One region of the Marinomonas sp. G8-14 genome, then DNA from elsewhere that is predicted to be linked to it. Evidence: predicted binding sites of a transcription regulator. Region 1 holds the regulator's gene; each other region holds the start of a gene.

Region 1 (10,971 bases):
AACGTCATTGGATTTGCACCAAAATGCACAGCAAATCGGCTCATCTCAGCCAGACTGCGCGTCATAATCATCGACATGGTGTTCTCCCCTACATTGAGCGCTTTGGCAAGACCACACACAATCGCATAAATATTTTTTAGAGCGCCCGCTAATTCAACCCCCTTACTGTCTTTGTTTTCATATACACGAAACGTCGGGGATTTGAGTAATTCAATCACTCTACGGCGAACTTGATCGTCCGCACTGGCAATAACTGTTCCAGTCATTTGACCTGCGGCTATTTCTTTCGCCAAATTCGGACCACTCAGAACACCAATCTTTTGCGTTATAGGGTTTCGACGCAAAACATCACTCATAAGTTCAAAACGATTTGGATTAAATCCCTTTGTGGTGCTAATTAATATTTTATCTGCCGTCAACAAAGGTTCAATGCGCTGCACAACTTGTTCAAAAGATTTGGACGGAATTGATACAAAAACAGTATCACTGTCTCGAATGGCTTGCTCTAAATTACTGGTTGCTAACAATTCTCGATGCAAAGGCGCATTAGGCAAATAACGACTATTCAAGCCGGTTAAATTAATCTCTTCCACCTGCTCTTCATTACGCATCCACTGGCTCACCTGATGGCCATTTTTCGCCATAATATTCGCCAAAGCCGTACCAAAACTACCACCACCCAATACACATACAGAATGCTTCATATTGACTATTTCTCTTTAAAAATATCGTCCAATTATAAAAAAATGAACCAAACTAAGACGAACAGCTTACTTCTAATGATCTACCCCATTCTGGCGATCTTTGCGCAAGACTGTCGGATTCTGGATGTTCATCAAAAGGATGAGTAAGCACATGCAACAAACGTCGAAAGGGCAAGTAATCTCCTCGTTCAGCGGAAAGAATTGCCTCATGTGCCAAATAATTCCTGAGTATAAACTTCGGATTAACCGCCAACATAGAGGCATTCACCTGAGACCAGGCATACACACTTTTGATCCGCGCAGCCTCATATTGCGCAAGCCAAACTGACATTTTTTCGCGATCAACCACCTCATCTAATATAGGCGTGTAAACGCCTTGCTCAAGATGACTCAACAAACGGAAAAAAACATTATAATCCATTTTTTCTGATGCCAATATTGACAACAATGACGGCAATAAAGCATGAACATCATGCGCTGAATCTAACCCCATCTTACTCATCATCAGAACATCGTAATGAGACTGCAACTCTGGCTCATAACATTGCAAAATGGCAATAAGCTGATCGCGCTCAAGGTGTTTTGAAAAGCAACGCATCAAACAGTTAAGATTCCATAAACCCACACCAGGCTGCCGAGAAAAGGCATAACGCCCCTCGTGGTCAGAATGATTGCAAACCCAATCGGGTTCATAATCCTCCATAAAACCATAAGGACCGTAGTCAATCGTCTCTCCGGTGAACGAGAAATTATCGGTGTTCATCACGCCATGTTGAAAACCAACAGATTGCCACTTCGCCATTATTCTAGCGGTACGCTTAACCACTTCAATCAACATACTTTCTAGGGGAGACTCAGCGGCCAAACACTCGGGGTAATAGTGTGTAAGACAATATTCAATAAGCTGATCCAGCTCCGCCTGCTTACCTTGATAAAAAAAGTATTCAAAATGACCGAAGCGGATATGACCTTGCGCAACTCTTAATAACATCGCCCCCGCCTCTGGCGTTTCTCGATACACAGCTTCTCTGCTGTCGTAAAGCGCTAAAGCGCGAGACGAAGGGATAGAGAGCGCCGTCATGGCCTCACTGGCTAAGTATTCACGAATACAAGAACGCAACACAGCACGACCATCGCCTCGACGAGAATAAGGTGTCGGCCCAGCCCCTTTCATGTGCAAATCATACAAAAGGCCATCTTGACCACGAACCTCACCTAACAAAACGCCTCGACCATCTCCTAGTTGAGGCGAAAAGCCACCAAACTGGTGACCGGCGTACACCATGCTTAGACTGAGCGGCAATGCGTCTTCGCCACTCAAAATGCGTTTGGTTTCAGTGGATTTAATATCAATGGACAGAAAAGAAGCGAGCGATTGATTAAACTCTACCAATCGCTGCTCAAGAAGTGGCTGGACAAGGGTTTTCGAAGAAAACGCCTCCCCCAGACTGGCAAAATGGTGCTCTAAATTCATTTTATCTCACTTAAAAATTAAGCGATCTTTATAGCGAGGTATCAACCATGTACTCACAGCGAATGCTCTCGCCCACAACCCTTTCAATTTCAGGGATCATGAACGCATCGTCCTCGCTCGCAAAACTGACCGATTTGCCCGTTTCACCACCGCGGCCAGTACGGCCGATGCGATGCACATAATCTTCAGGGTCTTCCGGTAATGAATAGTTAACAACGAGTTCTACGTTATCAACATGAATACCACGACCTGCAACATCCGTTGCCACCAGCACCTGAATGATACCCTCTTTGAAGTTGTTTAATGTCTTAACTCGCTTATCTTGAGCCACTTCGCCAGATAAGATCGCACAGTTGATGTTTGCTTTACGTAGACGCTCGTATAAATCACGCGTTTCATCACGACGATTAGCAAAAATAATCGTACGCTGACCGCCATTTTCATTAATCAGCTGTTTTAAAACGGGCCATTTTTGATCCGCTTCAACCGTATAAATCACCTGATCAATGTTCTGATTGGTGGCTTCTTTTGGCACCACAGAGACTTCTTTTGGAAAATACGTCCATTGCTGCGCAAGCGCCTGAATGTCTTTCGGGAAAGTCGCACTAAATAGCATGGTTTGCCTTAATTCTTTATGCGGCGTCATACGAATAATACTTTTTACATCAGGAATAAAGCCCATCGACAGCATACGGTCGGCTTCATCCAACACCAAACATTCCACTTTACCCAATTGCACCTTACGGCTGCGCGCGAAGTCCAACAAACGCCCTGGTGTCGCCACCAAAATATCAACATTTTCGGTTTCCAAGGCGATCTTTTGCTTTTCGTAACTCAATCCGCCGACCAAAGTCACCACATTCAAATGGCAGTTTGATGTCAGCTTTACCGCTTCATCCGCAATTTGAATGGCCAGCTCACGAGTAGGCGCAATAATCAAACCGCGAGCAACGTTATTAGGACGCTTCTCTTCAAGGGGATAATCCAGAAAATCACTGATCATCGCTATCAAAAATGCAGCCGTTTTACCCGTTCCAGTTTGGGCCTGTCCGATAATGTCATAACCCAGTAAGGTCATAGGCAGAGTTTCAGCTTGAATTTCACTGCAATACTCAAAACCCATTTCCGCGATAGACTTAATCACACGATCAGGTAGATTTAAATCATGAAAGCGCAACTTTCCATCTACCTTAGCAACCGGAAAATCCTCTATGGACCAAATAGCATTTTTTCCACTACCCGTCGTCACGGCTTCATGACCAACTTGGGTATTGGATTGAACTCCATTTTGAGCCTCATCATTATTTCTTGGTCGCTTGTTTGGGCGACGGGTGCGTTTTGGTTTTGTGCTAATTTCTGATGGTGCTTCTTGAATTTGGTTTTCCATATTGGAATCTTTACGCTTCTATGTTTTGAGGTTAATGATCTTTGCAAAGAGTGTACCTAATTGGTAAAGCTTTATCACCCCTTGCTTACGCTTTGTCAGTCTATTGATACTTATAAGGTGGCAAGCTGTTAATTAATTGCGACCCATAACGCTTGGTGCGCAATCGCTTATCTAAAATATGTATTTCACCAGCGTCTTGTTCACTTCTCAGCAGCCTGCCTGTGGCTTGAACTAAACGCAATGAAGCGTCGGGAATGGTGATCTCCATAAACGGGTTGCCACCACGCTTTTGTATCCATTCAGCCAGAGTGGCTTCAACGGGGTCGTCCGGCACAGCAAAAGGAATCTTCGCAATATATACGCAGGTTAAGTACTTTCCTGGCAAGTCTACACCCTCTGCAAAGCTTGCCAATCCGAGCAACAAGCTGCCTTTACCCTCATCAATACGCGCTTTATGAGAATCCAAAATGACGCGCTTGGATTGCTCTCCTTGCATCAACAAGATTTCTTGCAGCTTAGAAGACAAAGACTGCGCCACTTCTTCCATTTGCCGACGAGACGAAAACAACGCCAAACTGCCTTTCTCAACATCAACATGCTCGTTCAAGTAGGTAATGATCTCAGCGGTATGCTGCTCTACTCTATTGAGGCTCATTCACCATATTGGGCACAATCAGCAAACCATTTTTTTGAAAGTCAAACGGACTCAATACCCGTAAATATTCACTTTCATAGGGCACTCCAGAGCGCATATTAAAACGATGGAACTGGTTAAGAGCGGTCAGCGTTGCAGAGGTCACCACCGCACCAAAACACTTATCCCATAATTGTTGTCTTAATGTATTCGCGGCAAGAATAGGCGAACCGCCCAATTCAATATCTTGCTCCATCCCCTGGCCGGATAACACCAACCAACGAGCATTTGGGGGAAAGTTCTGATCATCAACAGCAGAGTATAATCGCCACAAACCAACACATTGCTCTAAGCGACCAAGAATAACACCCAAAATAGGCTGCCACGTTTCGGCGGTTTCAGGCGTCACACCCATCCCTTCATTTTGTTTTGTCTTCTTGCATTCGTCCTGAATACTTTCAATATTGTTAAATAACTTTTGATAAGACGTTTGCAAGCTATAAGCCAATTGCCGCAATTCGTCTGGAATTTGACCAAACTCGAAGCGATGCTGATTATTATCTTGATCCAACCCCAAGCCTTGAATATAAGGCGCTAAACCTTGCTGCGCATATTGAATAAAGTTCACAATACTCTGTATTTGCTGAGGTATCTTTAATAAAAGCTGGCCGGTGACGCTCACGTCATCCGTTAACTCTTGTTTTAAATTCACTAAGTTTTTTTCTAACTGGCGCAACCAAGTAATACTTTGTTGCAAACGCACTTCATGGCGGAAATGCCCGATCGCTTTATCCGGCAGGTGATGCCCTTCATCAAATACATATATTGTATCTTTTGGTGGCGTCAAAATAGCGCCGCCCCCCAATGACAAATCAGCGAGCACAAGGTCATGATTGGCTACAATAACATCCGCCACTTCGATCTCGGCACGCGCCTTAAAAAATGGGCAGGCGGAGTAATTCGCACAATTACGATTTGTACATTGTTGATGATCGGTCGTTAAGCGTCGCCAATCTTGATCACGAACGATACCTGCCCAGTTGTCTTTATCGCCGTCCCACTCACCTTTTTGCAAAGCAGCGTCCATTTCTTGATAAAGCACGGTATTAATATCATCTGAATGAAGATGTTGTTCAAAAAGACCTGCGAACATATCGTCCATTGCTTGCTCTTCAGAATTGAGAAAACCTTCCAGATTATTCAAACACAGGTAACGTCCACGCCCTTTGGCAAGCGTGTATTTAAAGCTAAGCTGGGTGTGCTCTAACAGATCTGGCAACTCTTTGTGTAAGATTTGCTCTTGCAGCGCGACAGTGGCAGTGGAAATAATTAATTTTAACCCTCGCGCTTTGGCAATTGGAATAGCAGCCAGGCAATACGACAAGGTTTTCCCCGTCCCCGTTCCTGCTTCAATCACAGCAACATGCTTTTCTCCTAATCGCTCACCCTCTGAGCCGCGATTAATGTTACCCAAGGTTCGCGCGATCGCAGCAATCATTTGACGCTGTCCAGACCTTGGTTTATGGGACTTGGCATCCAAAGAAGCTCGGTATGCAAGTTGAATTTGTGTTTTTAGTTCATCTGAAAGCATTTATATCATTGAGTATCGTTAAGAATGCTGTATATAATAACAGTTACTGTATAAACAACCAGACAACTTATGATTAAACTAACCAAAAGACAATCTGACGTACTAGAAACCATTCGCGAATTTATTGGTGAAACAGGGTTTCCGCCAACGAGAGCAGAAATAGCGCACCGATTAGGGTTTAAATCCCCTAATGCGGCTGAAGAGCATCTCAAAGCCTTATGCAAAAAAGGCGCAATTGAAATGCTGTCTGGCGCCTCAAGAGGGATACGCTTAGTTGAGCGAGCTTCTAATGACGATCTAACAGAAGACCTTGGCCTACCTGTCATTGGCAAAGTTGCTGCTGGCTATCCTATTTTAGCCCAAGAGAACATCGCCTCACACGTGAACATACCTGCCAGCATGTTTTCTCCACAAGCAGATTATTTCTTGTCTGTATCAGGAACCAGCATGAAAAATATCGGCATCATGGAAGGTGATCTACTCGCCGTACATAAAACAACCACAGTCCGTAATGGACAAATAGTGGTTGCACGCATTGGCGATGAAGTCACCGTTAAACGCTTTGAACAAAATGGCAAAATTGTTCGACTAATTCCTGAAAACGAAGAGTTTACTGACATCATCGTTGACCTTGAAAGCGAAGACTTTGCGATAGAAGGCTTATCCGTTGGCGTGATTCGACAAGGTATTTAAACGCTCTTCAATGCACAAATAAAAAAGCGAAGCTTAAGCATCGCTTTTTTATTTGTGCTTATACTCGCTCACAAACTAATGCAGAATTTTTGGTCGAAATTCCTCATCATCAAGATAATCTGAATCTTCATCAAAGAAGGCGTCTTCAGAATAAACAAAATCAATGCCCGCGTGAAACATGCATTTTGCCAACTCAAAATAACGATTCTTTAGATAAGATCGAGTATCATCCAGGATCTGCAATATTGCCAAAGGAACGGTTTCCTCACCATCCTCGCTGGCTGGACGAAGCACGATATCACCATTCTCCAGCTCAACAATTTCTAGGTAGGACTCTTTCATATTCAATACTCTGATGACTCTTCTCTAAAACGCAAAACCAACTCAACCAATTTGGTTAAATAAAAACTCACAGATGCTCCGTTATCACTACCGCGACCAATCAAATTATCGCTTTGAACCGGAGAAGACAAAGAGCCACGACATTCAAATTGCACCAAATAAGCTTGATTCAGCTGAGAACACCAAGACTCGGGGCGTGAAAACAAATCCGCCAGCTCAGTCAGCACCGGAACCATTATCTGTTTTTTTCAGCTTCGCGTAGCATGCTAGGCACATCTAAAGAACCAGATAATGAATACGTCGTCGACACTTCTTTTAACAAACCATTCAGCGCGCTTCTTAACTGAAAAATCGCTGAACTTTCCAGGCCGACATTAAGCCATGCTTCTTCACTGATTTGACTTTGCTGAATAAAGCGTCTTGCCGTATCCAGCTTTTGGTTTGTCAAACTTGCCAAGGTAACACCGCTCATTTTTTCTTACCTTCTTCAATCACCCATTTAGAGCCAACATAAAATGCCTTCCAACCAGTTGGCTTACCTTCCTCTTCCGTCATGACGTATTGCTCTTTTGTCTTACGACTGTAACGAATAATAGCAGGACGACCTTCAGGGTCTTTCTTTGGTGCATCCGCAAAAAAGTGATATTTAGGATCAATCTGATCCATGTAAGGCAGCAATTCTTCCACTAAAGGCGCACGTGTCTCACGTTTACGCGGGAATTGGCTTGCAGCTAAAAATAAGCCCGTCGCCCCATCACGTAACACATAATGATCCTCAACCTTCTGGCAAGCCAAATCTGGCATAGGCACAGGATCCATCTTAGGTGGCGCAGCTTCGCCATTTTTAAGAAGCTTACGAGTGTTTTTACAGCTCTCATTAGTACAACCGAAATACTTACCAAAACGACCTGTCTTAAGTTGCATTTCAGAGCCACACTTGTCGCACTCAAGGGTAGGACCATCGTATCCCTTAATTTTAAAGGAGCCCTTCTCTACCTCGTAACCAGAACAGGACGGATTGTTACCACAAACATGCAACTTACGGTTTTCATCCATCAAATAGCTATCCATGGCCGAGCCACAGATCTGACAGCGATGTTTATTAATAAGCGCTTTAGATTCACCTTCTTCATCATCAACAGCAATAACCTCATCACCACGAATAAGGTTAATGGTTGCTTTACAGCGCTCTTTTGGCGGCAAAGCGTAGCCTGAACATGACAAGAACACTCCTGTACTGGCTGTACGAATCTGCATCGGACGAGAGCATGTTGGACACGCAATATCCGTCGGCGTCGGCTCATTGAGCATCATACCACCATCAGGCGACTCCGCTTTAGCCAGTACCGTACTAAAATCTTTATAAAACGCATTCAGTGTTTTAATCCAATCTTTATGACCTTCAGCAATATCGTCTAATTGCTCTTCCATTTGTGCCGTAAAACTAAAATTCATCAAGGAACTGAAGCTATCCACCAAACGCTCAGTGACAATATCTCCCATTTTTTCGGCATAAAAACGGCGATTTTCAACCCGAACATAACCACGATCTTGAATGGTAGAAATGATAGAAGCATATGTTGAAGGTCGACCAATACCACGTTTCTCAAGCTCTTTCACCAAACTGGCTTCGCTAAAGCGAGCAACTGGTTTAGTAAAATGCTGCTCAGGCAAAAGCTCTTTAAGATCCAGGTATTCTCCCTGACCAACATCCGGAAGAATATTGTCTTCCCCTTTTTTAGCCACGGTATGCATTGCACGCGTATAACCGTCAAAACGTAAGATTCGCCCTTTGGCTTTAAATTCATAATCCCCAGAAGTAACCGTAATCGTTGTTGACGTATATTCTGCAGGCGTCATTTGACACGCCATAAACTGACTACGGATCAGGTCGTACAAACGATGAGCGTCCTTCTCCATGCCTTGTAAATCATCAACACGAACGGTGACGTCAGAAGGACGAATGGCTTCATGGGCCTCTTGCGCGCCTTCTTTACTGCTATAACGAATCGGCTCTTCAGGCAAATACGCTTCACCAAAATTAGACAGTATATAACCTCTTAATGCCTCGACTGCATCGACACTCAAATTCGTCGAGTCAGTACGCATATACGTAATATAACCACCTTCATACAGACGCTGAGCAAGCATCATGGTCTTTTTAACGCCATAACCTAAACGTGTACTTGCCGCTTGTTGCAACGTAGACGTAATGAAAGGCGCAGAAGGCTTGCTGCTTGTCGGTTTGTCTTCTCGGCTGCTAACCAGATATTTAGCATCAATCAAACGTGCAACATGCTCATCAGATTGCGCCTTATTAACGGGACGATATTCTTTATCTTGATATTTCGCCGCCTCGAATTTGATCACCTCCTTCGAAGGCGTCGCTAGCATTGCATCAAGTTCCCAAAACTCATCAGGAACAAATGCACGAATCTCTTTTTCACGCTCTACAATCAAGCGCACAGCCACAGACTGAACACGACCCGCAGAGAGCCCTCTGGCCACTTTTGCCCAAAGCAAAGGCGACACCATAAAGCCAACTACACGATCCAAGAAACGACGCGCTTGCTGCGCATTGACTCGGTTCATATCCAATTCAGATGGCGTTTCAAACGCCGCTTTTATGGCTTTTTTAGTAATTTCGTTAAAAACGACGCGCTTATAACGACTATCATCGCCACCAATAGCTTCACGCAAATGCCAAGCAATCGCCTCCCCCTCTCTATCCAAATCGGTTGCGAGATAGATGGTGTCAGCATTCTTAGCAAGTCGTTTTAATTCATCGACAACTTTTTCTTTACCCGGCAAAATTTCATAGTGCGCTTTCCAGTTATGTTCTGGATCCACACCCATTCTAGAAATTAACTGTTGACGGGATTTACTACTTTTATACTCAAGTTTTTCTTCTGGACTCATCTTACGTGTCAAAGCAGCTTGCTTTGCGCGCTCTTGAGGCGTAGAGGTGGCAGTTGTACCAGTTGGCAAATCTCGAATGTGTCCTACACTCGATTTGACAATAAAGTCGTTGCCTAGGTATTTGTTGATGGTTTTCGCCTTAGCCGGCGATTCCACGATAACCAGTGATTTTCCCATTGAACTGTGTAAGCCTTTTAATAAAGTAGGTCTGCAAATCCACGTTGCACGAAGTTTCATCTCTAGGGGCGCTGATATTAAGCAAACACCTTTTATATGACAAGCGATCCCTGTATTGTTTCACATTAAATCTTGCTGAACTTAGTATTTCTTATTTAACATACTGAATTCATTGCTTAAGGACAATCATGGCTACCCTTCAAATATTAACAATTGCATTTTTGATCATCATTGTGCTTTTGTCTGTTGTTATTGGATCACGTGCACACCAAAAAGAAAAAGAAATTACGCAGCGACGCGTTAAACAACTACAACTATCTAATCGAGCAGATCGTGCTGAGCAACATATCCGCGGTTTAAGAGATATTAACACAGACACCATCGCGACGGATGTGCTTTATGACTTCTATCTAGACACACTTCGCGAGCTTCTGCAATATTCCGACGACCCAGAGAAAATAGAAATTCGTATCGCCACTGCCGAAGAAAACCGTAATAATGACCCACATACATTTAACCCGGAACCAGAGCTATTCAGCTTTCAGGAAAAAACCAATTATAGAGAACGCCTAACAAAACTGGCAAAAATGTTACTCTATCTTCGTCGAAAAGGCCGCATCAGCCATTCGCATTACCAAGCATGCTATGAGTATCTACGCTGGCTCAACCTATGGATTCAATTGAATCGCCAAATAGTTCAAGCCAATAAAAACTTTGCCAGTGGCGACATGCGCGTTGCTCAAACGCTTTATGGTGTCATTCTGTCACACCTTAAATCCGATGCGACAGAGCGCCCCGAAAAAAATGCGTTAAAAAACTTTGTTACGGATCGAATTCGGCAAATTTTATCACCTAAAATTGAAGCCATGAAGGACAGCGACAATCCAGAAGAAGTACTAAGCGAACTGATACACAATTTAGACACGCATAAAAAAACTAATCGGCGCTAAAAATCCTCCCCTAACAGGGACTGCTTTTAAGTATTGACGGTTTTCAATTCTGCCAATGAAAAAATCAACGTTGTCAGCGCCGCTAGCGCCTCTTCATCTC
Region 2 (10,971 bases), 2.0 Mb from region 1:
AACTGTCACCTAAATACCCCAGTAAAGAAGTGCTTTTGGGTGCTGATGCGGACTTTTATTTTGCGGGCTGGAACTACGGTATGCGAGTGGGTGGTGGCGTTACGCCTGATACCTTGGCGCCCCTTGGCATCAAGGTATACGAATTGACTGAAAGCTGCATTCATATCATGGACAAACCGAAAGTCTCCATGAATGACCTTTATGTAGATTTGCTCAACCTAGGTCGTATTTTTGGTAAAGAAGAGCAAGCCCAATCCTTGGTAAAAGGTTATCAACAAGACCTTGAGAATTTCCAAGCTGATCTAGCGCCATTAAAAACAGCACCGAAAGTCTTTGTTTACGATTCCGGTGAAGAACAACCCTTTACCTCCGGTCGCTTCGGTATGCCGACCGCCTTGATCGAAGCCGCAGGCGGCAAAAACATCGTCGACGACGTGCAAAAAAGCTGGACTCAAATTGGCTGGGAAGCCGTTATTGACCGAGCACCAGAGTTTATTATTATCGTTAATTATGGCGACGTTACCGCAGAGCAAAAGATCAACTTCTTGCGCAGCAACCCAGCTTTTAAAAACATTCCAGCAGTGAAAAACAATCACTTCGTGGTATTAGAATACGTCGAGGCCACACCGGTCCTCGCAACATAAATGCGATCAAACGCTTAGCCGAGGCTTTTAGAACGGCGTTATGAAATCTACCAATAAACAACTCACCATCATGGGGCGCGTTCCCCTGCCCGCACTGTTAATTTTGCTGAGCATTTTGCTGTTGTTATTAATGGGCGTGGCGATTGGTGTTGGGTCTGTGCCTATTAACCAGTCCACCGTGTGGAGTGTGATTGGTCACAAATTATCGATCACCAATACACCGCCAAACTGGTCGATGGGACGCGAGAATATTATCTGGGCCGTGCGTTTACCGCGCACCTTGCTAGCCGCCATGGTGGGCTCCGCCTTAGCCATTGTCGGAGCCGCGTTGCAATCCGTCACTCGTAATCCTCTGGCGGATCCGCATTTGTTAGGCGTGTCATCTGGCGCGGCACTGGGCGCGATTATCGCACTGTTGCATACAGGCATGATTCTTGGCGTTGTCACCGTACCTGTCTTTGCTTTTCTGGGTGCTTTGTTTGCCATGTTTCTGGTCTTGGCGGTAGCGAACTTTTCGTCGGCGCACAGTGCAGGTCGATTGATTCTAGCAGGCGTGGCCGTGGCCTTTGTACTCACGGCCTTGGGGAATTTATTCATCTTTATGGGCGATCATCGCTCGTCTCATACGGTGATTTTCTGGATGCTCGGCGGCTTAGGACTGGCGCAATGGGGACAGCTTTGGTTTCCGCTAGTAACGCTCTTACTCGGTTCCGGCTATCTGATCTACAACGCTCGTTATCTTAATGCCATGACTCTTGGCGATGAAAGCGCCAGCACATTAGGGGTTCCGGTCGAGCGATTCCGTCTAATTGTGATTGTTGTCTGCGCGCTACTGACTGGCGCGGCGGTTGCGTTTTCTGGTGTCATCGGCTTTGTCGGCCTGATGGTGCCGCACATTGTGCGTTTACTGGTTGGTGGCGATTACCGCAAAGTCTTACCTTTGTCGGCTTTGATAGGCGCTCTTTTTCTAGTTACTGCTGACATTGCTTCCAGAGTTCTTATTCCCCCTGAAGACATGCCCATAGGCATCATCACAGGACTCGTTGGCGGTATCGCCTTTGTCTTCCTGATGCGACAAAAACGTAACGTCTCGATATAATCTGCATTTTCTAGATGGCTCTGTCCATTTTGCGACGATAGTTGTCAATTACAGCTCAGACAGACAAAAAACTTCTCTTTAGCATAAGGATTCAATGTCTAATGCTAAAGAGAAAATATCATGCTAACCCAGCCTTCTATAAAATATCGCCCTGCTCAAATTATCGATTTTCCAGCCCGCACTTGGCCTTCAAAGCAGTTGAAGGCTCCGCCTCGTTGGTGCTCAACAGACTTACGCGACGGCAATCAAGCGCTTGCTAATCCGATGGATCACGTGAAGAAAATGGCTTTCTTTAAGCATTTAATTGAATGTGGTTTTAAAGAAATCGAAGTCGCCTTTCCTGCCGCGTCGCAAACGGATTTTGACTTTGTTCGATTATTAATTGAAGGCAATCACATTCCTGACAACGTGACGATTCAAGTCATGACACAGTCTCGTATGGATTTGATTGAGCGCACCATAGAGGCTCTTGTGGGAGCTAAAAGAGCCATCGTGCATATTTACAATGCTACCGCGCCGATCTTCCGAGAAGTCGTCTTTTGCCAAGACAAAACAGCAACCCTTGAATTAGCCGTGCAAGGCGTTAAACACATTCGCCAATTATGCGAGCAAAATCCAGATACTCAGTGGACTCTTCAATATTCGCCAGAAACCTTTTGTTTTACCGAACCTGACTTTGCCTTAGAAGTGTGCGAAGCAGTGAAAAAAACATGGCAGCCAAGCCAAGAACGCCCGATGATTTTGAACCTACCAACTACGGTAGAAGTAAACACGCCCAATGTGTTTGCAGATCAAATTGAATATTTCATGACGTCTTTTTCTTCTCTAGAACACATTACCATCAGCGTGCACCCTCACAACGACAGAGGCACAGGCGTTGCCACAGCAGAAATGGCGATACTCGCTGGTGCAGAGAGAGTTGAAGGCTGTTTATTTGGTAATGGAGAACGAACTGGCAATGTGGATCTCGTCACCTTAGCGATGAATCTTTATAGCCAAGGAGTTCATCCTAATTTGGATTTTTCAGACATGCGCCGCACAGTGGAGTTGGTCGAAGAGTGCAATGAACTTCCCGTTCATCCTCGGCATCCTTATGCTGGCTCATTGGCTTTTACGGCGTTTTCAGGTTCACACCAAGATGCGATCAAAAAAGGCTTTGCCGCACAAAAATTAACCTCGTCGACTGTTTGGCAAATCCCTTATTTACCATTAGACCCGAAAGATATTGGCTGCTCTTATGAAGAAGTCATTCGAGTAAATAGCCAATCTGGCAAAAGCGGTGCTGCTTGGTTATTACAGGAAAATCATGGACTGTTTTTACCACGCAAACTACAAATAGACTTTAGCAAAAAAGTCAAAAATCATACGGATCAAACTGGTCACGAAATGCCTCTAGCCGATGTTTGGCGTTTATTCAGAGAATCCTACAGGCTGAACTCAGATGACAAAGGCCAAATGACATTAATGACTTATCGCAGCCATAGCTCAAACGGATTACAGGAAATTCGCGCTACCTTACGCTACCAGGAAAAAACATGGCAACTGGTTGGCGAAGGCAAAGGATTGTTGTCCGCCATGCTTGATGCGTTAAGAAAGCGTTTTAACTGGCAGATAAACATCAGTGACTTTCATGAACACACTTTAGGGCAACAGACGAAAAGCAAAGCGGTGAGCTATGTTCAAATTGAGTCAGATCAGGTTACACCAAGTTTTGGCGTTGCTATTAATGAAGATTTGACTAAGGCCTCGCTACAGGCACTAATCAACGCTTGCCATCCTTTATACAAAGAAGCTTAGCGAGACGGTAACTTTCATTACGTCTATTGAGATTGCAGTAAATAGTCAGTCGGTGAAACGCCGACTCGACTTTTAAACATCGCACTAAAAGCACTGGGACTATCGTAACCAATCAGAATCGCGGTATCTAAGACGCTTTTTCCGCTGGCAAGATACTCCAGAGCCAATAATAAACGCTTCCTACGCAGCCATTCTGCAAATGTTAGCGACATTTCTTGCTGGAACTTTCGAGTGACAGAACGCTCGCTTATGCCCAAAATATGAGCACCATCGGCATTTGTCCAATCATGAGCAATGCGTTGACTGACATGATCACACAAAGAAACCAAAGCAGCAGAGCCTCGGCAATGGCACATAGAAAGACACGCTCGATAATCGACGTAATTCGTCCAAAATCAATTCAATAATTCGCTCATCACGACCTCCTGAAACAATTTCTTTAGGAAGCTCTAACGCTTCAATAATAAGTGCCTTTAACAACATGGATACGTCAATGACAGAGCAATCATGGGGCAAATCGGCCCGAGCAAGAGGGTCAATAAATAGCGTTCTCACTTTTACCAAACCGGTCATATAAAGACTGTGTTCAATTCCTGCAGGAATCCACATTCCCCGATTTGGAGGAATCACCCAACTACCCAAACGAGTCTCTACACGTATCACACCACTTAGTGTGTGAATCAGCTGTGCGCAGTTATGAGCATGATAAGGCTCAAATTTACCGTGTTCATAATCTTGTGCGTAAGCCACAACACTATTTGGTAAATAATTGTTTTGAAACAACACGCAGTTCTCCTAGAAACCCATCGATCATTCAATTGAGTGTACCTATCAATAAGCAGATCTCAACACACTACGCGAACAAACTTAACACTCCACAATAACAAGCTTGCTTTATTGAAATCTAACGACCAAAATACTGTTTATACATACAGTATTTTCAGGTGTTTTTATGTCTACTTCTTTTATCAATAACAGCGATCAAAAAGGCGAAAAATCTCCTTTCAATCATCCTATCAAGGGGCGCGGCACAGCCAATAATATGGCGGGGCGCTTTGCTATTACGCTGGTAGAAGTAGATGAAAACGACGAAGCGATTGCTTTGCTGGAAACATCATCGCCCAAGACGGAAGTTCGTCATGAACGCGCCAAAAGCATTATTAGTCGCAATTCGTCTCCTGATATTCCTTTTCGCCTGTCGGTGAATCCTTATAAAGGCTGCGAGCATGGCTGTGTATATTGCTTTGCTCGCCCTACTCATGCGTATTTAGATTTGTCGCCAGGGTTGGATTTTGAGACCAAGCTGGTTGCCAAAACCAATGCGGCATTTTTGTTTGAAGAAGAACTGGCGCACCCAAACTATCGATGTGAACCCATTGCATTAGGTATTAATACCGATGCTTATCAGCCGATTGAAAAACAGCTCAAGATCACTCGTCAATTATTGGAAATCGCCTTGGCGCATCATCAGCCAATCTCGCTAATAACCAAAAGCACCTTGATACTCAGAGATATAGATTTACTCACTCAAATGGCAGCAAAAAAGCTTATTCATGTAGCGATCAGTGTGACGACGCTCAATAACGATTTAAAGCGTATTTTGGAACCCAGAACAGCGTCTGGAAAAACACGTTTACAAGTCATTAAAACCTTACGTGATGCTGGGATTCCTGTATCGGTTTTGGTTGCACCCGTGATTCCTTTTATCAACGATAACGAGCTAGAAGAAATCGTCGCTGCTTGCTCTGAGGTCGGCGCACAATCCATCAATTACATTATGTTGCGTTTGCCTCACGAGGTTGCGCCTTTGTTTTCGGATTGGCTCCACCAGCATTACCCAGATCGAGCCGAACACGTTTTACAACGTATTATGGACATGCGTGGTGGCAAACTCTACAACAGTCAATTTGGCAAGCGCATGACAGGTGAAGGCATCTTTGCAGATTTGATTAACCAACGCTTTCACGTAGCGCGACGCAAATATGGATTGGATGACAACAGACTGAGCTATCTCGATTGCCGCCATTTTGCCGTTCCACCAAAGGAAGGCGATCAGATGGCGTTGTTTTAGTAACTTAAGCAGTCTGCTTAACGCAAAATTCCCTAAGAGCAAAACTCTTAGGGAATTTGAATGTCGAGTCTTTGTTTCAAGAACAACTATAGTTTGTTGTTAAATTGGCCCACCGCATCAACGACTTGTCTTGCACCGATCTGAATATCATTCATCACATTACCCGCTTCGGTAGAAAGGTCTAATGCCTTATGAGCTTTATCCATGCTTTCTTCAATAAGAGATACAGCTTTTTCTGTGAGGTTTTTATTTTCCCCAACCACCTTGATAATTTCTTCGGTGGCAGAGCTTGTTCTAGAAGCAAGTTGTCTAACTTCATCAGCCACCACAGCGAAGCCTCGGCCTTGCTCGCCTGCTCGCGCCGCTTCTATTGCAGCGTTCAGAGCAAGCAAGTTGGTCTGATCTGCAATACCGCGGATACTTTCTACCAAAGCAGCCACTTTTAATGACTGAGTATTGAGGCTCGATTATTCCTTTGCTAGCACTACTCATTTGCACTGAAAGTTCATCCATGGTCTGAATCGTCGACTCGATGACTTTTTTACCTGTAATAGCGTCCGCATCACTTTTCTTGGAGATGTCATAGGCGATCTCAGAGGTTTCCGAAATAGCGAACTCTCGATTCATTTGCTCGGTAATAACCGTCGCGAATTTAACAACTTTATATAACTCGCCACTTTCATCGTGTATTGGGTTATATGAAGCTTCCAACCACACCGCATTTCCATGGCTATCAAAACGTTTGAAACGTTCAGAAACAAATTTACCCGACCTAAGTTGACGCCAAAAATCCTGATATTTTGAAGACTCAACTTCTTTCGAATCACAAAACATTTTGTGATGTTTACCAATAATTTGGCTTTTTGAATACCCCATACTTTTAAGGAAGTTGTCGTTAGCATTTAAGATGATGCCATCTAGACTAAATTCGATCACTGCAGACGAGCGGTTCAATGCAGCTAACATGTCTTCAACTTCTTTAGATTGAGAAATCGTTCGCGTAAGCTCAGCAGAGTAGACTTCTAATATCACGCGCCCATCTTCTGCTTGTTTTCTTGGCTGGATAATCGAACGATACCATGCTTCTTGACCTTTTTTGGTCTCTAGCTGTAAAGCGCCATGCCAGTGCTTTTTCTCGCTAATCGCAGACAACATTTTTTGGCAATGCTCTTTTTCTAAAGACTTTTTAAGTATCAAGTCTTTAATATTTTTGCCTTTTAATTCTGCTTTCTCAAATCCACAGGACTTTATGAAAAGCGAGTTTGCATCTACTATTTTTCCTTCTAGGGTCATAGAGAAATACAACATTTCTTGTCTAAGATCAGCCTGAGTTTCTTGAAAAGAGGCAAGCTCTTTTTCTAACTCAGTAATTCTGGTCAATAATTTGTTGTTGCCAAATAGCATTTGCTTCTTCCTTTAAGTATCTCAATTCGACTTTATTAAAAAGAGTAGCGGATGCTTTGCCCAAACGCGATAAAATTTTTTGTAGCATAAAGAAAACATCGCTTTATATGTACAAAAATATTATGTACTTTCATTAAGCTTGTACATAACTCCCCCTTTATTCTATCTACGCAACCAGAAAAAGAACCGTTTTTGCAAGCTTGCCAAAATAACACTCATAATCGGTACTATAATGATCGTCATAATCAATAGTCTAATAGGTAAAGAAAAATCACTTATATAAGGGGTTAATAACGGGAAAAAAATATTCAATAGTGGATAGATAGATACCCAAACGAGTAACATCATCTTCCATTTTTTAGGGGCAACTTTCATTAACTCTTGCCCTGTCGGTTCATTAAGCACCAATGAGTCTAATTGACTATTGTTATCGTTTATCATGATTTTTCCTTTTTAAACATCCAATAAAATGACAAGCCGCAAACCACCAATGCCCCAGCAACAAGCCAGGAAAACATACCAACATACCCCACTAGGTCGAGAATTATGCCAGCAGAAATAGGTACCAAAATACGAGATAAAGAAAACAAGCTGGTCTGTAAGCCATAATCGCTGGCAGAAAAATGTGGACGGCTGTGAATCATAATCAAGCCAAACAACACACCAGATGAGAGGCCAAGCGCGATTGCCACAATAAAAACAGCACATATAAGACGCCAATCGGACCACTCCAGAGAGACGGCAAAGCACATGCCTAACAATGCAATCACATTCACCACAGAGAAGATAAATAAGGCTCGATAAGGCGATAGACCAGCAATACAAAGGCTATAGAAAAAGCCTGAGAGCGCGGCGAACACACCACTGCAACTAGCAATCCATGCAATGTTATCTATGCTTAGCCCTAGGTCTAACATAACCGGTTTAAGATACAGCCAAGCAGCACCAATAAAAGGAAAGTAAAGCACAAGGATAATGTTCCACATCACCATATCGGATCGTTGAAAATAGCCTTTCCAGATGGCAAAAAGCGACTGTAATGATGTAACTATTGAGGCATTTTCTGAATGAAAACGTTCACTGTCTATCATCGGATAACGTACATGGGCTATATACAACAAAACACCGCAAAGTAAAGCCATGAGGCTAAAGATATAAAAAGGCCACGCCCAACCCAAACGAGCGTACACCAATAACATGAGCCTCACCACCAACAACCGACGCTAATGCCGTCACAGCAGAACGTATAGCGCCCGTTTTAGGGCGTTCAACTTCGGGGAAACGCTGAATAGCAAATGCGTTAATGGGGACATCCAACCAAGAAGTTATCAAGGTGGTACACACGGCAACAATAAATAGTGTCTTAAATGTTGTTATTTCAATATTTAAAATAGACAACACCATCAAACAACATAGAAAGCCCCCACCAAGTAACACACTCCACTTAAAGTAGTTAGATTGCCGAAAGCGGAAAAGATCGATCGGCGATGCCATTAAGAATTTCAGAACAACCGGTAGACCAGAAATTTGAAACAAGCCAATTTCTGTACCACTCCAGCCATACTCTCTCATCATCAATGGCACTCCAAGATAGAGATAAATTGATGTCATTGTCAGAGTAAAATTACACCACCCAATGACCCAATGAAGATAAAAGTAAGGGGATGTCATCACAATGTTTTTCTCCCGCAGTAAAGCCTCACAGGGGCCATTGGGAAGTCTATTACGTCTTCTGTTTGTATGACCTCTAACCCGTTTTGATCTAACAACGCAGCAATTTCACCTTGCTTTGGTAGATAGTTGCCTTTCATAACCATAGGTAAATAAAAGGGTAAAACACCTTCACACTGTTTCTTTTCAGCGGTTTGCTCGGCATGAAGAATCAGTAAAAAGCCATTGGGCTTAAGTAACGCTGAAATGCGTTTTATCGCCCCATTAGCATCCTCTATGAAATGCAATACAGAAGAACACCAAATCAAATCAAATCGCCCAGTTGGTGATTGCGTATTCAAATCACCTGACTGAACGTCAATACGGTGCTCCAACCCCTCTGCCATAACATTTTGATAAGCTATGTTCGCCGTTTCAGGGAAATCAAATAACACGCCTGTGGAGTTAGGAAAACGTCGTGCAAGTGACAGAGCAACCAACCCAGGTCCACCACCTAAATCTAAAAAATGCAGTGGTGTTTCTTCAGCAATAGTCACGTTTAGCACACGACCAAGGATACGATCGAGTGCTGGCACAGTTACTGCTCGCTGCTCTTGAAAAATCTGTGCCTTAGCCGCTTTTGCCCACAATGGCGCCATCGCTGAAGATAAAGCGGTATTGTTCTTTGACACATACAGCAGTGCTTCAAATTGTTCAGTAAAGCGCCTTAACGTTTGAAAGCGAAATTGCAAAGCTTGTGAACAATCCATTGATGATGTACTGGTCATATAACGTTTTGCTAACGCACTCGCTACGTATTGATTATCTGTGACCTTATCAATACAGCCCATACTCCATAAGAGATCTAGCCATCCTTTGATATTAGTGGATGGCATCGCCAATTTATGGGCTATTTCTTCTATCGAGCAAGGCTCTAGCAATACATCAAACAAAGATCGAGATAATGCCACTTCAAGCGCTTTCATCTTCACTTGAGAACCAGCAAGATCCCAAAACGTTTGTAATTCATGATAATCCAATTGAGTCATATCCCTATCTCCGTTAAAGTTCCAAAGTAAATTTCACACCGTATTCTCTTGGCGGGCTGTAAACCGTCACATAGCCATTTTGATAACCAACAGCATCAAATTGACGATCTTGCAGATTATTAACATACGCTGATAAAGACGCCTTATCCGTCAGTGGATAACTCGCGGAGACATTGACAACTTCATACCCCTTTTGTTGATACTTGTTCGCTGCATCAAGATAGACCGCGCTGCTTCCAACTAAACTAGCTGCCACAGACCAGCCACCTACATCCTCATAACGCAGCGATAAATGGCCATTCATTTCAGGAGCAAAAGGATTTCGATTACCTGAATAGTCATTGTTACCATCAATAAAATGATCGAATCGTGTTTTATTCCAAGCCACACCAATCTCTGTACTCCAGTTTTCATTGAAGTAATATTCAAGTGATGCTTCCAAACCATCTGAAGTGGCATCAGCCGCATTAGTCAAATAGATCAAACCGACGGTTGGCATCTGACTAACTTGCATATTTTTTATATCCATATGATAAGCAGACAGGGTGTAACGTAGCGGTTTATCTGATAGATCGCCCTTTAACCCGAGCCTCAAAACTTTGGTTTTTTTCTGGATCATAAGATGAATAATTAACGGCTGGAGAAACAGTATTAAAACCACCAGAGCGAATCCCCTCTGCATAGCTGGCGTACAACATATGATCAGTATTTATGTTGTACTTTAGGGTTAACTGAGGCGTTAGATCTGTCCAGCTTTCAGACTTTTCTTGTGCCATAGAAGGATTAAGCTTTACCTCATCTCGCGCAGCTCGAATACCCGCGACGACAGAAAGATCCGAGCTGATCGGCATTGTCCAATTAGTAAAAAGCGCATAGGAATTGCCCGTTTGCTGGGCTTGTAAATCACTTAAACCTAAAAAAGTTTTGGAAAGTGTACGCAAATCATGATCTTGGCGTTCTAAATAAGCACCGAATAACCAGTCTGCCTCGCCTAAGTTTCCCTCTAGACGAAACTCTTGGGATAAGGTCCGAAGATGATGATCTCGACCAATATAAGTGTTTTCTGCTGGTTGAAAATCCGTATCTTGCTGTACTTTATCTCTATAATCGTTATAGGCCGTAACCGAATTAAAACGCATACCTGATGACAATTCATGATTGGCATTAATCGAGAAGGTTTGACCCACAGAATGATTCCAGCTATCCGTTGCTGATGCTACCGTGGCCCGTTTTCCACTAGGTGAACCCCATAACATC
Region 3 (10,971 bases), 2.0 Mb from region 1:
TCTAAACGATGGCCTTCTTGTGAAAAGTCCAACTCATCTAGACGCGAAAAAAACACCGCATCTAAGTACACATCTAAAAGATTGTGAAAGTCTTTTTTATTCTTGCTAGCAAACGGATAAGCCGTCCAGTCTGAAGAAGTAAACGCGTTCATAAAGGTGTTTAACGAACGGCGAATCATCATAAAAAACGGATCACGTACTGGGAATCGCTCAGAACCACATAATACGGTGTGTTCAAGAATATGCGCCACACCACAAGAATCCGTCGGAACGGTTTTTAAACCCACTAAAAAAACATTTTCGTCATTCTCAGACGCGATATGAAAATGCTTAGCACCCGTTACGGCGTGCTCAAACTCTTGAACGGTAACGTTAAGAGCATCGATATATTCACTGCGAAGAAACGTAAACGCAGGATGGTGCGCGGTGCTATTTGCCATTCTCTACCTCGATAGAATTAGAATACGATCATTACAATGTTTTGGGGCAGCTTGGGTACACTCAAGACAACATAAGTCCAAGACAGCAAAGTGGCGGGATTATAGCAAAAATATGGCTTTTACTGCACGAACTAACGTAGACACTCCCATTTCAAACCACACAACGCATCAACGCTTTTGGTGTTTTTCCCAATCATCTAAACGCGCTTTTTCTGTTTTTTTAAACAATACATACACGGCTCCCAAACCACCATGATGCCGCTGTGCACTATGAAAGGCCATCACAGCGTCCAACTCTCTGAGCCATTTATTGATATGACTTTTGATCATCGCTTGGCTATCTGGGTCCGGCGTGCGATCCCCCTTACCATGCACTATGATAGCGACGCGGATATCATGACGCATACAATCATCTGTAAATTGATAGACGTGCTCCCGCGCCTGAGCCACCGTATGACGATGCAAGTCTAAACGCGCCTCAATACCATACTTGCCCTGCCTAAGACGCTTAAACACCCCGTCTTGAACACCAGAGCGCTTATACTCAAGCACATCATTAGGCTCCACTTTCTCCACATAATCTTGCGACAAGTGATTCCGGTCCGCCTCCTTCGCAATCAACGCCGCTTTTTGGCGAGCAGCAAAGTCGACCATGGGGCCTTTTTTGCCTAGATATACTTCGCTTTTTTCAAGCGGCTTAATACCCGCCACTTCTTGAGCAAACAAAGACGTTTCATCTTCGTCGTTCACAGTAAACACCTCTTTGATTCACTCATTCGATATAGCAAACCATTATATAACAACAAAGGCCCCTAAAGAGGAGCCTTTATTACATCAACCTAGATCACAAAGACCTTCTGATATCTCTAGTAACCGTTAAAACGGAATATCATCGTCGAAGTCATCAAAGTTCGGTGCCTGCTGAGGTTTTGGCTCAGGGGCACGCTGTGGCGCTGGCTGCTGTGGTGCACGATGTTGCGGTGCAGCTTGAGCGGGCGCTTGCTGTGGCGCATTGCCCCAGCTACCAAAAGATTGTGGTTGTGCTTGTGGCGCCGCTGGTTGATGCACGGGTTGTTGTGGTGCTTGACCATAACCACCTTGAGGCTGATTAAACCCGCCTTGAGGTGTGTGCTGTTGTGGCGCCTGATGCGCAGGCGCTTGACCGTAGCCGCCTTGTTGTGGTGCGGCAGATTGTTGTGGAGCACTGCCATAACCGCCACCACCTTGCATAGAGTCGTAGCCACCACTTTGCTGTCCAGCACCATCGCCACGGCCGTCTAGCAATTGCATTTCATTCGCAACGATCTCAGTGGTGTAGCGCTTAATGCCATCTTTTTCCCACTCACGAGTACGCAACGAACCTTCAACGTATACCTTAGAGCCCTTTTTAATAAAATCGCCTGCAATTTGACCAAGACGGAAGTTACCACGATCCATAAAAGACACTCGATGCCATTCGGTACGCTCTTGCATTTGACCGGTCTGCTTATCACGCCAGCTCTCTGTTGTTGCCAAGTTAACGTTTGCAACGGCGGCGCCAGATGGCATAAAACGCACTTCGGCATCATTGCCTGCGTTACCGATCAAGATTACTTTGTTTATTCCACGTGCCATGACGTTTTTCTCCAACTAAAATATAGAATAGTGTTTTACTTAAAGGCTTACTTGTGGCGCCAGACGCACCAAAGCCTCTTTGTCTAATACCTTCTTATCAACTTTCAGATAAGCCGTTTGCTCATCTTTAAAAATTTGCATACCTTCCACTCCTTGGATTTCAGCAAGTTGATCCGCCAACTTCGTTATTTCTTCATCTGTCATATTGGGCAAGCTAAACGCCAAACTACTCAATTGACGCGGCGCAGGCTGAACGGCACAAACAAGCGACCAGGCCAAAAACACCACCCCAACTACCCAAAAGACACCGCTATTCGAGTGATTCTGAAGCAGCCAACCGCCGCAAACACCACCCAAAAATGAACCCATAAATTGATGGGTAGAAAACACACCCATTGCCGTACCGCGATAACCGACTGGTGCCAACTTACTAAGAAGTGAGGGCAGCACGGCCTCTAATGAGTTAAAGCCGACAAAATAAACCCACAGTAAAAGCCCAAAGAGCCATAAATAGGGCGCCCATTGCAATAATATCGAACTTAAACCCAACAACAACATCACGGCAATCAAGATCGCTTTTGTCTTACCTTTTGATTCAGCGATAATCACCAATGGTAACATACCTGCGAAGGCAAAACCCATGATGGCTAAGTATAGCCAGCTATGTTGTGACAAGGGCAATCCAAACTGCTGAATCAATAAGTTCGGCACAGTAACAAACAATGCCGTCAAACTTGCGTGAAGTAATAAAACACTCACATTTAAGAAGCGTAATTTTGCATCTTTTAGTACCAAACCTAATGCCTGAAGACTAGGGGTGGTGTCCCGTCGAAAAGTATGTTGAACGATATTCGGCACAGCAAAAACGATCAAGGCTATACCCAGTAAAGAGAGTGCAAAGGATAAATAAAATAAACCTGAAAGTCCGACCAAAGCAAAAATCCAAGGCCCTAAAACCAAAGACAACATAAACGAAGCACCGATACTGATACCAACGATGGCCATCGCCTTCGTCCGATTTTGCTCTCTTGTCACATCACTGAGTAATGCCATTAAGGTGCTAGCAATCGCGCCGGCACCCTGAATAGCCCGTCCGACTATCAAGGTATTGATGTCGTTGGCATTGGCACAAATCAAACTCCCTACAGCAAACAATAGGAGTCCGATGATAATGACGCGTTTACGGCCAATCTTGTCAGACCACATACCCATCGGGATTTGCAGACTCGCTTGAGTCAGACCATAAATACCAATGGCAGTCCCAATTAAGGCAGCATCCGCACCAGTCAGCCCATCAGCGGCGACACTGATCACGGGCATAATGAGAAACAAGCCCAACATTCTGAACAAATAAATCAGCGCTAAAGCAAGAACTGAACGACGTTCGAGTAGATCCATAAAGTGGTTTAAACCGTTTAACTTGGGTATTAAGAAAAAAGATTGTCAATTTTACAAAAAATACCGTTGAAGCTCCATTTCAACTACTGTAAAAATAGACAGTTATTTAATTTACTAGCAGATTACTTTCTGTTGATCGACTTCACATTGGAGACTCATGGATACCATTACCATACGCGGAGGCCGCACTCACAATCTAAAAAATGTGGACCTAGACATCCCAAGAGACAAACTTGTGGTGATTACTGGCCTATCTGGCTCGGGCAAATCCTCTCTTGCGTTCGATACACTCTATGCGGAAGGTCAACGTCGCTATGTAGAATCATTGTCTACGTACGCAAGACAATTTTTGTCAATGATGGAGAAGCCGGACATAGACCACATTGAAGGCCTTTCCCCTGCTATCTCTATCGAACAAAAATCAACTTCCCATAACCCTCGATCAACAGTCGGTACAATAACAGAAATCTATGATTATCTACGATTGTTATTTGCTCGTGCAGGGCAGCCTCGCTGTCCAGATCATGGCGAACCGCTAGAGGCACAAACCATATCACAAATGGTCGATAAAGTTATATCGCTACCAGAAGACACTAAGATGATGCTGCTTGCCCCTATTATAAAGGATCGCAAAGGCGAGCACCTGCACACTATTAGCGATTTGCTCTCAAAAGGTTTTATCCGCGCACGAATCAATGGCATTATTGTCGATCTCGATGATGCCCCAACCTTAGAAAAGAACAAAAAACATACAATTGAAGTGGTTATTGACCGTTTCAAAGTACGCTCTGACCTACAATTGCGCTTGGCAGAATCGTTTGAAACGTGCCTTGGTTTATCCGACGGCATAGCTAAAGTCATCAATATGGATGATGAAAAAGAGGAATACATTTTTTCCAGTAAGTTCGCCTGCCCGGTCTGCGGTTACAGCCTGACCGAGTTGGAACCACGCCTCTTTTCATTTAACAATCCGAATGGTGCCTGTCAGACCTGTGATGGCCTTGGCACACATCAAATGTTTGATCCTGAACGCATTATTCAAGATGAAACCTTGACCTTAGCGGAAGGTGCAATTCGCGGTTGGGGTAGACGCAGCATTTTCTACTATCAACAGCTTAGCGCGCTAGCAAAACATTACGGTTTTGATATAGAAGCAAAATACAAAGACATACCGAGTGAGTTCAAAAAACGCATTCTGCAAGGCTCGGGGAAAGACAAGATAGATTTTGTTTACATCAATGAACGCGGCGACAAAATGACGCGTGCGCATGCGTTTGAAGGTGTTATCCCCAATCTACAACGCCGCTACCATGAAACAGAATCTGACAGTGTACGTGACGATCTTTCGCAGTACATTAGCATTCAGCCTTGTCCAGATTGCCATGGATCTCGACTCAATCGATCCGCTCGCAACGTCTTTATTGCCGAGCAAACACTACCAGAAGTGGTGACCTATCCAATCGCTGAATGCTTGAAGTACTTTGAAACACTTGAACTTCCAGGGTCACGTGGAGAGATAGCCTCTAAAATTCTTAAAGAGATTCGTGACCGATTAACCTTCTTGGTAAACGTTGGCTTGGAATATCTAACACTCGATCGAAAAGCAGACTCGCTATCTGGCGGCGAAGCACAACGAATCCGCCTTGCCAGCCAAATCGGTGCTGGTCTGGTTGGCGTCATGTATATATTGGACGAACCTTCGATCGGCTTACACCAACGGGACAATGAACGGCTTATTGCAACCTTAACGAGATTGAGAGACTTAGGTAATACCGTCATTGTGGTCGAGCATGACGAAGACGCTATCCGTATTGCGGATTTCGTGGTCGACATAGGACCAGGTGCAGGGGTTCATGGCGGACAAATTATTGCTAGCGGCACACCACAAGACATAATGGACTGCCCAGAATCCGTCACAGGGCAATTTCTAACGGGCAAACGCAAAATTGAAATCCCTGCCATCCGACACACAGCCAAAGACAAACAGTTTCTTAATCTTATTGGCGCCACAGGCAATAACTTAAATACCGTAGATTTAAAAATTCCTGTCGGGGTAATGACCTGTATTACTGGTGTATCTGGCTCAGGCAAGTCAACGTTAATAAATGGCACATTGTATCCGCTTGCCGCTACCGCGCTTAATGGCGCAACAACACTTAAAGCGGCACCGCATGAGCGTATTGAAGGGCTCAACTTATTCGATAAATGTGTCGACATTGATCAAAGCCCAATTGGCCGCACTCCAAGATCGAACCCAGCTACTTATACTGGTATTTTCACCCCCATGAGGGAGCTGTTCTCAGGAACACAAGAATCTCGCTCACGAGGCTACAAACCAGGCCGCTTCAGCTTTAACGTCAAAGGTGGACGCTGTGAAGCTTGTCAGGGTGACGGTGTAATCAAAGTGGAAATGCACTTTTTGCCAGATATTTACGTCCCTTGCGATACCTGTAAAGGCAAACGTTACAACCGTGAAACCTTAGAAATACACTATAAGGGCAAGAATATTCACGAATGCCTTGAAATGACCATCGAGGATGCACGTGAATTCTTTGACCCTGTCCCTTCTATTGCTCGAAAATTACAAACCTTGATGGATGTTGGTTTAGGTTATATCCGCCTCGGTCAAGCCGCGACAACATTATCGGGTGGCGAGGCGCAGCGCGTCAAACTCGCTAAAGAACTATCTAAAAGAGACACTGGGACAACGCTCTATATTCTTGACGAACCCACTACAGGTCTACACTTCGCAGACATAGAGCAGCTATTGAAAGTACTTCATCGCTTAAGAGACCATGGTAACACAGTTGTGGTCATTGAACATAATCTTGATGTCATAAAAACGGCTGACTGGATTGTCGATTTAGGACCAGAAGGAGGCAGTGGCGGTGGCTATATCATCGCAGAGGGCACCCCTGAGGACATTGCAAAAGCAGAGAAATCCCATACGGGACGATTTTTAAAACTGATGCTCAACTAATTACGACTGACTAAATGCAAACACCCAGTGAGACATATTTAATTGGGTGTTTTTTTATACGCTGTTAAAGCATTAATTTAAATGCAAAAAAGCCGAGCTAGTTACCTAGCTCGGCTTTTTATTACAGACTAATATTACTCAGCGGCTTCTGTAACTGGACGATCGACCAATTCAACATAAGCCATAGGCGCATTGTCGCCTGAGCGGAAGCCACATTTAAGAATGCGAACATAACCACCAGGACGAGCTTGGTAACGAGGACCAAGCTCCGTGAACAATTTACCTACTGCGTCTTTGCTACGAGTACGAGCAAAGGCAAGGCGACGATTCGCAACAGAATCAACTTTCGCCAATGTGATTAACGGCTCAGCAACACGACGTAGTTCTTTGGCTTTCGGCAACGTAGTCTTGATAACTTCGTGTTCGAACAAAGAAGCAGCCATGTTCTTAAACATCGCTTTACGATGTGAGCTAGTACGGTTTAAGTGACGTCCACTCTTACGATGACGCATTTTACATTCCTTACCAAACTACGGTGGTCAGGGAACAATGACCTAGCGAGCTAGAACTTTGCTATCGTCTTTCAAACTAGCCGGTGGCCAATTCTCTAAACGCATTCCCAAAGACAAACCACGCTGTGCTAAAACATCTTTGATTTCAGTTAACGACTTCTTACCTAGGTTAGGCGTCTTAAGAAGCTCAACCTCAGTGCGTTGAATCAAATCACCGATGTAATAAATGTTCTCTGCTTTTAAACAGTTAGCACTGCGAACGGTCAATTCAAGATCATCAACCGGGCGTAGCAAAATTGGATCAATCTCATCCTCTTCTTCTACAACAGGTGCTTCGCTCTCGCTTTCAAGGGCGACGAACACAGCAATTTGCTGTTGCAAAATAGTCGCTGCACGACGGATTGCTTCTTCAGGATCGATTGTACCATTAGATTCGATGTCTAAGACTAACTTATCTAAATCTGTACGCTGCTCAACACGAGCATTATCGACACTGTACGCAACACGGCGAACAGGGCTGAATGAGGCATCCAGTTGCAAGCGACCGATTGGACGAGTCTCATCGTCGCCAGCAACACGAGCATCAGCAGGCTCATAACCACGGCCACGAGCGACTTTGATCTGCATCGTTAACTCAGCAGTATCGTCTAAGTGCGCAATAACATGATCCGGGTTAGCGATCTCTGCATCAGCAACTAACTGGATATCTCCAGCTGTTACGATACCGGGACCTTTTTTACTTAGAGTAAGAGTTGCTTCATCTTGCCCGTGTAGAGCGATCGCAACTCCTTTCAGGTTAAGAAGAATTTCAATTACATCTTCTTTAACCCCTTCGATTGCGCTGTATTCGTGTAATACACCGTCGATTTCAACTTCAACAATCGCACAACCTGGCATTGAAGAAAGCAGGATACGGCGCAAAGCGTTACCCAAAGTATGACCAAAACCACGCTCTAGCGGTTGTAGTGTAACTTTAGCGCGACAGTTGCCTAGTTCCTGAACTTCAATGTTGCGTGGGGTTAACAATTCGCTCACTGAACGCTGCATAGATCCACCTATTTCTTAATCCTAATTGCCAACTTACTTAGAGTAAAGTTCGACAATTAGGTTCTCATTAATTTCAGCTGATAAATCGGCACGCTCTGGAACAGCTTTGTAAGTTGCTTCCAGTTTAGTTGAATCAACCTCGATCCAATGGATCGGTGCACGACCTTTAGATAGCTCTAATGCGCTTTGTACACGCAATTGCTTCTTAGCTTTTTCACGAATTGACACGACGTCACCAGCTTTAACTTGGTAAGACGGAATGTTAACCGTAGCGCCATTTACTAGAATACCTTTATGGCCTACTAGCTGACGAGCTTCCGCACGCGTAGAACCAAAACCTGCGCGGTATACAACGTTGTCTAAACGTGATTCTAAAAGTTGCAGAAGGTTTTCACCTGTTGCACCTTTAAGACGAGCTGCAGATTTGTAGTAGTTACGGAATTGTTTTTCTAGAATACCGTACATACGACGTACTTTTTGTTTCTCACGTAATTGCAAGCCGTAATCAGAAAGACGACCACGACGTGCACCATGCACACCAGGAACCGTCTCTACTTTACATTTCGACTCAAGAGCGCGTGAACCGCTCTTCAATTGCAAGTCGGTACCTTCACGACGAGACAACTTACAAGTTGGACCTATATAACGAGCCATGTATCTGTCTCCTCAATTAAACGCGACGTTTCTTAGGTGGACGGCAACCGTTATGCGGAATTGGCGTCACATCTGTGATGTTATTGATACGCAAGCCCAATGCATTCAATGCACGAACTGCGGACTCACGACCAGGACCTGTGCTCTTAATCATTACGTCAACGTTTTTAAGGCCGAACTCTTGTGCGACAGCACCGGCACGTTCCGCGGCTACTTGAGCTGCGAAAGGAGTACTTTTACGAGATCCGCGAAAACCAGAACCACCGGCAGTAGCCCAAGACAAAGCATTGCCTTGGCGGTCAGTGATAGTCACGATCGTATTGTTAAATGACGCGTGTACATGAGCAACACCGTCGACGACCGTCTTTTTGACTTTTTTCTTGGTGTTGCGCGTAGCTGGCTTAGCCATATTGCACTTTTCCTATTTAATGCTCAGCTCTAGCAAACTTTGTGGCTAGAGCGAAACGCGTTTATATTACTTACGAATAGGCTTACGTGGGCCTTTTCGTGTACGAGCGTTCGTTTTGGTACGTTGACCACGAACAGGTAGGCTGCGGCGATGACGAATCCCGCGATTACAACCTAGGTCCATCAAACGTTTGATAGACATACTGACTTCACGACGTAAGTCACCCTCTACAGTGTACTTAGCAACTTGGCCACGAAGCTCATCAAGGACTTCGTCACTTAATGAACCAATTTTCGCAGTTTCAGCTACACCCGCAGCAGCGCAGATTGCGCGTGAACGAGTGCGACCAATTCCGAAGATGTAAGTCAGAGAAATGACCGCATGTTTATTGTCAGGAATATTGACACCGGCTATACGAGCCATTCATTTTACTCCGTTGTTATTGATGATTAAATGATAATTCATCACTTTACTTTCATGAGGGCGGCTGATTATGCCTATCTTTAGGCCATAAATCAACCACCCTTTCCTGTCATCAAGCAAACTCGCGATTAACCTTGACGCTGTTTGTGACGAGGTTCAACGCAAATCACTCGAACTGAACCGTTACGACGAACGATTTTGCAGTTACGACAGATTTTCTTTACAGATGCACGTACTTTCATGTTCAACTCCAACCTTACGCTCAGCGCATTAGGCCATTTGGACCATAACCAGTCAGATTAGATTTCTTCATTAATGATTCGTATTGCTGACTCATCAAATGACTTTGAACTTGCGACATAAAGTCCATGACAACAACGACTACGATTAACATAGAGGTACCGCCAAAGTAGAATGGAACATTCCACGCAACAACAAAGAACTGAGGCATCAGTGACACAAGCGTGATGTATAAAGCACCAAACAGTGTCAAACGAGTCATTACACCATCAATATATCGAGCTGTATGATCGCCTGGACGAATACCCGGTAAAAAAGCACCGGATTTTTTCAAGTTATCTGCCACATCTTTAGGATTGAACACTAGCGCTGTATAGAAGAAGCAAAAGAATACAATTGCTATCGCAAACAACAGCACATAGAGCGGTTGCCCAGGAGCTAGAGCCAAAGAGGTATTTTGCAACCATTCCATCCCCTCACCTTGACCGAACCATTGTCCAATCGAAGCTGGAAAAAGAAGGATACTTGAAGCAAATATAGGCGGAATAACCCCGGCCATATTCACCTTAAGCGGCAAATGACTCTTTTGTGCGGCAAACACCTTTTTGCCTTGCTGACGCTTAGCATAATTAACCGTTATACGACGCTGACCACGTTCGATGAAAACAACAAACGCAATCGTCGCAATGGCCAATATACCAATCAACAACAAAGCTAAAATATTTATATCGCCTTGACGAGCCGATTCAAACGAACGACCTAAAGCAGAAGGCAAGCCAGCAACGATACCTGCAAAGATTAATATGGAAATACCATTACCAATCCCTTTCTCAGTAACTTGCTCACCTAACCACATTAAGAAAACAGTACCAGCAACAAGCGTCACGACAGCAACAGCATAGAACTCAATGCCGCTACTAAACGAGATACCTTGGCTTGCCAAACCAACCGCCATACTGGCAGACTGAATAAGAGCAAGAAGCACCGTACCGTAACGAGTGTACTGAGTAATCTTACGACGACCCGCTTCACCCTCTTTCTTAAGCTGCTCTAGCTGCGGACTCACAACCGTCAATAACTGCATGATAATTGAAGCAGAAATATAGGGCAAAATCCCAAGCGCAAGAATACTCATGCGTTCGAGCGCGCCCCCTGAGAATACGTTAAATAAACTCAGAATAGTGCCTTCATTTTGATCAAACAGGGCTGATAACCTATCAGGGTTAATACCCGGAACAGGAATATGTGCACCAA

Evidence for each region. Region 1 encodes LexA, which represses DNA repair genes until DNA is damaged. Its sites were predicted from a motif close to TACTGTNTANNTANACAGTA; they were not measured.
Region 2: the regulator LexA is predicted to act here: its motif matches at 4,458-4,477, upstream of AC0L6V_RS19345 (PA0069 family radical SAM protein).
Region 3: the regulator LexA is predicted to act here: its motif matches at 3,537-3,556, upstream of uvrA (excinuclease ABC subunit UvrA).

Annotation. Positions count from the first base shown of each region.
Region 1 is NZ_CM147891.1:1,189,074-1,200,044, forward strand. It holds partial or broken gene AC0L6V_RS06050 (NAD(P)H-dependent glycerol-3-phosphate dehydrogenase) at 1-704, opposite strand, end outside; gene AC0L6V_RS06055 (protein adenylyltransferase SelO) at 757-2,178, opposite strand; gene AC0L6V_RS06060 (DEAD/DEAH box helicase) at 2,207-3,565, opposite strand; gene AC0L6V_RS06065 (helicase C-terminal domain-containing protein) at 3,666-4,220, opposite strand; gene AC0L6V_RS06070 (DEAD/DEAH box helicase) at 4,207-5,790, opposite strand; gene lexA (transcriptional repressor LexA) at 5,860-6,483, shown strand; gene AC0L6V_RS06080 (hypothetical protein) at 6,559-6,825, opposite strand; gene AC0L6V_RS06085 (hypothetical protein) at 6,828-7,061, opposite strand; gene AC0L6V_RS06090 (hypothetical protein) at 7,061-7,297, opposite strand; gene topA (type I DNA topoisomerase) at 7,294-9,921, opposite strand; gene AC0L6V_RS06100 (DNA topoisomerase I) at 10,110-10,871, shown strand; gene AC0L6V_RS06105 (hypothetical protein) at 10,898-10,971, opposite strand, start outside.
Region 2 is NZ_CM147891.1:3,794,891-3,805,861, reverse strand. It holds gene AC0L6V_RS19370 (ABC transporter substrate-binding protein) at 1-644, shown strand, start outside; gene AC0L6V_RS19365 (FecCD family ABC transporter permease) at 685-1,743, shown strand; gene leuA (2-isopropylmalate synthase) at 1,864-3,540, shown strand; gene AC0L6V_RS19355 (helix-turn-helix transcriptional regulator) at 3,564-3,869, opposite strand; gene AC0L6V_RS19350 (AraC family ligand binding domain-containing protein) at 3,853-4,326, opposite strand; gene AC0L6V_RS19345 (PA0069 family radical SAM protein) at 4,493-5,611, shown strand; partial or broken gene AC0L6V_RS19340 (methyl-accepting chemotaxis protein) at 5,698-7,015, opposite strand; gene AC0L6V_RS19335 (putative antibiotic biosynthesis monooxygenase) at 7,178-7,456, opposite strand; gene AC0L6V_RS19330 (MFS transporter) at 7,453-8,214, opposite strand; gene AC0L6V_RS19325 (MFS transporter) at 8,162-8,686, opposite strand; gene AC0L6V_RS19320 (class I SAM-dependent methyltransferase) at 8,686-9,714, opposite strand; gene AC0L6V_RS19315 (TonB-dependent receptor domain-containing protein) at 9,728-10,243, opposite strand; gene AC0L6V_RS19310 (TonB-dependent receptor) at 10,275-10,971, opposite strand, start outside.
Region 3 is NZ_CM147891.1:3,198,615-3,209,585, forward strand. It holds partial or broken gene AC0L6V_RS16335 (insulinase family protein) at 1-440, opposite strand, end outside; gene smrA (DNA endonuclease SmrA) at 609-1,190, opposite strand; gene ssb (single-stranded DNA-binding protein) at 1,317-2,054, opposite strand; gene AC0L6V_RS16350 (MFS transporter) at 2,094-3,452, opposite strand; gene uvrA (excinuclease ABC subunit UvrA) at 3,610-6,432, shown strand; gene rplQ (50S ribosomal protein L17) at 6,567-6,944, opposite strand; gene AC0L6V_RS16365 (DNA-directed RNA polymerase subunit alpha) at 6,987-7,991, opposite strand; gene rpsD (30S ribosomal protein S4) at 8,025-8,645, opposite strand; gene rpsK (30S ribosomal protein S11) at 8,662-9,054, opposite strand; gene rpsM (30S ribosomal protein S13) at 9,121-9,477, opposite strand; gene rpmJ (50S ribosomal protein L36) at 9,606-9,719, opposite strand; partial or broken gene secY (preprotein translocase subunit SecY) at 9,740-10,971, opposite strand, start outside.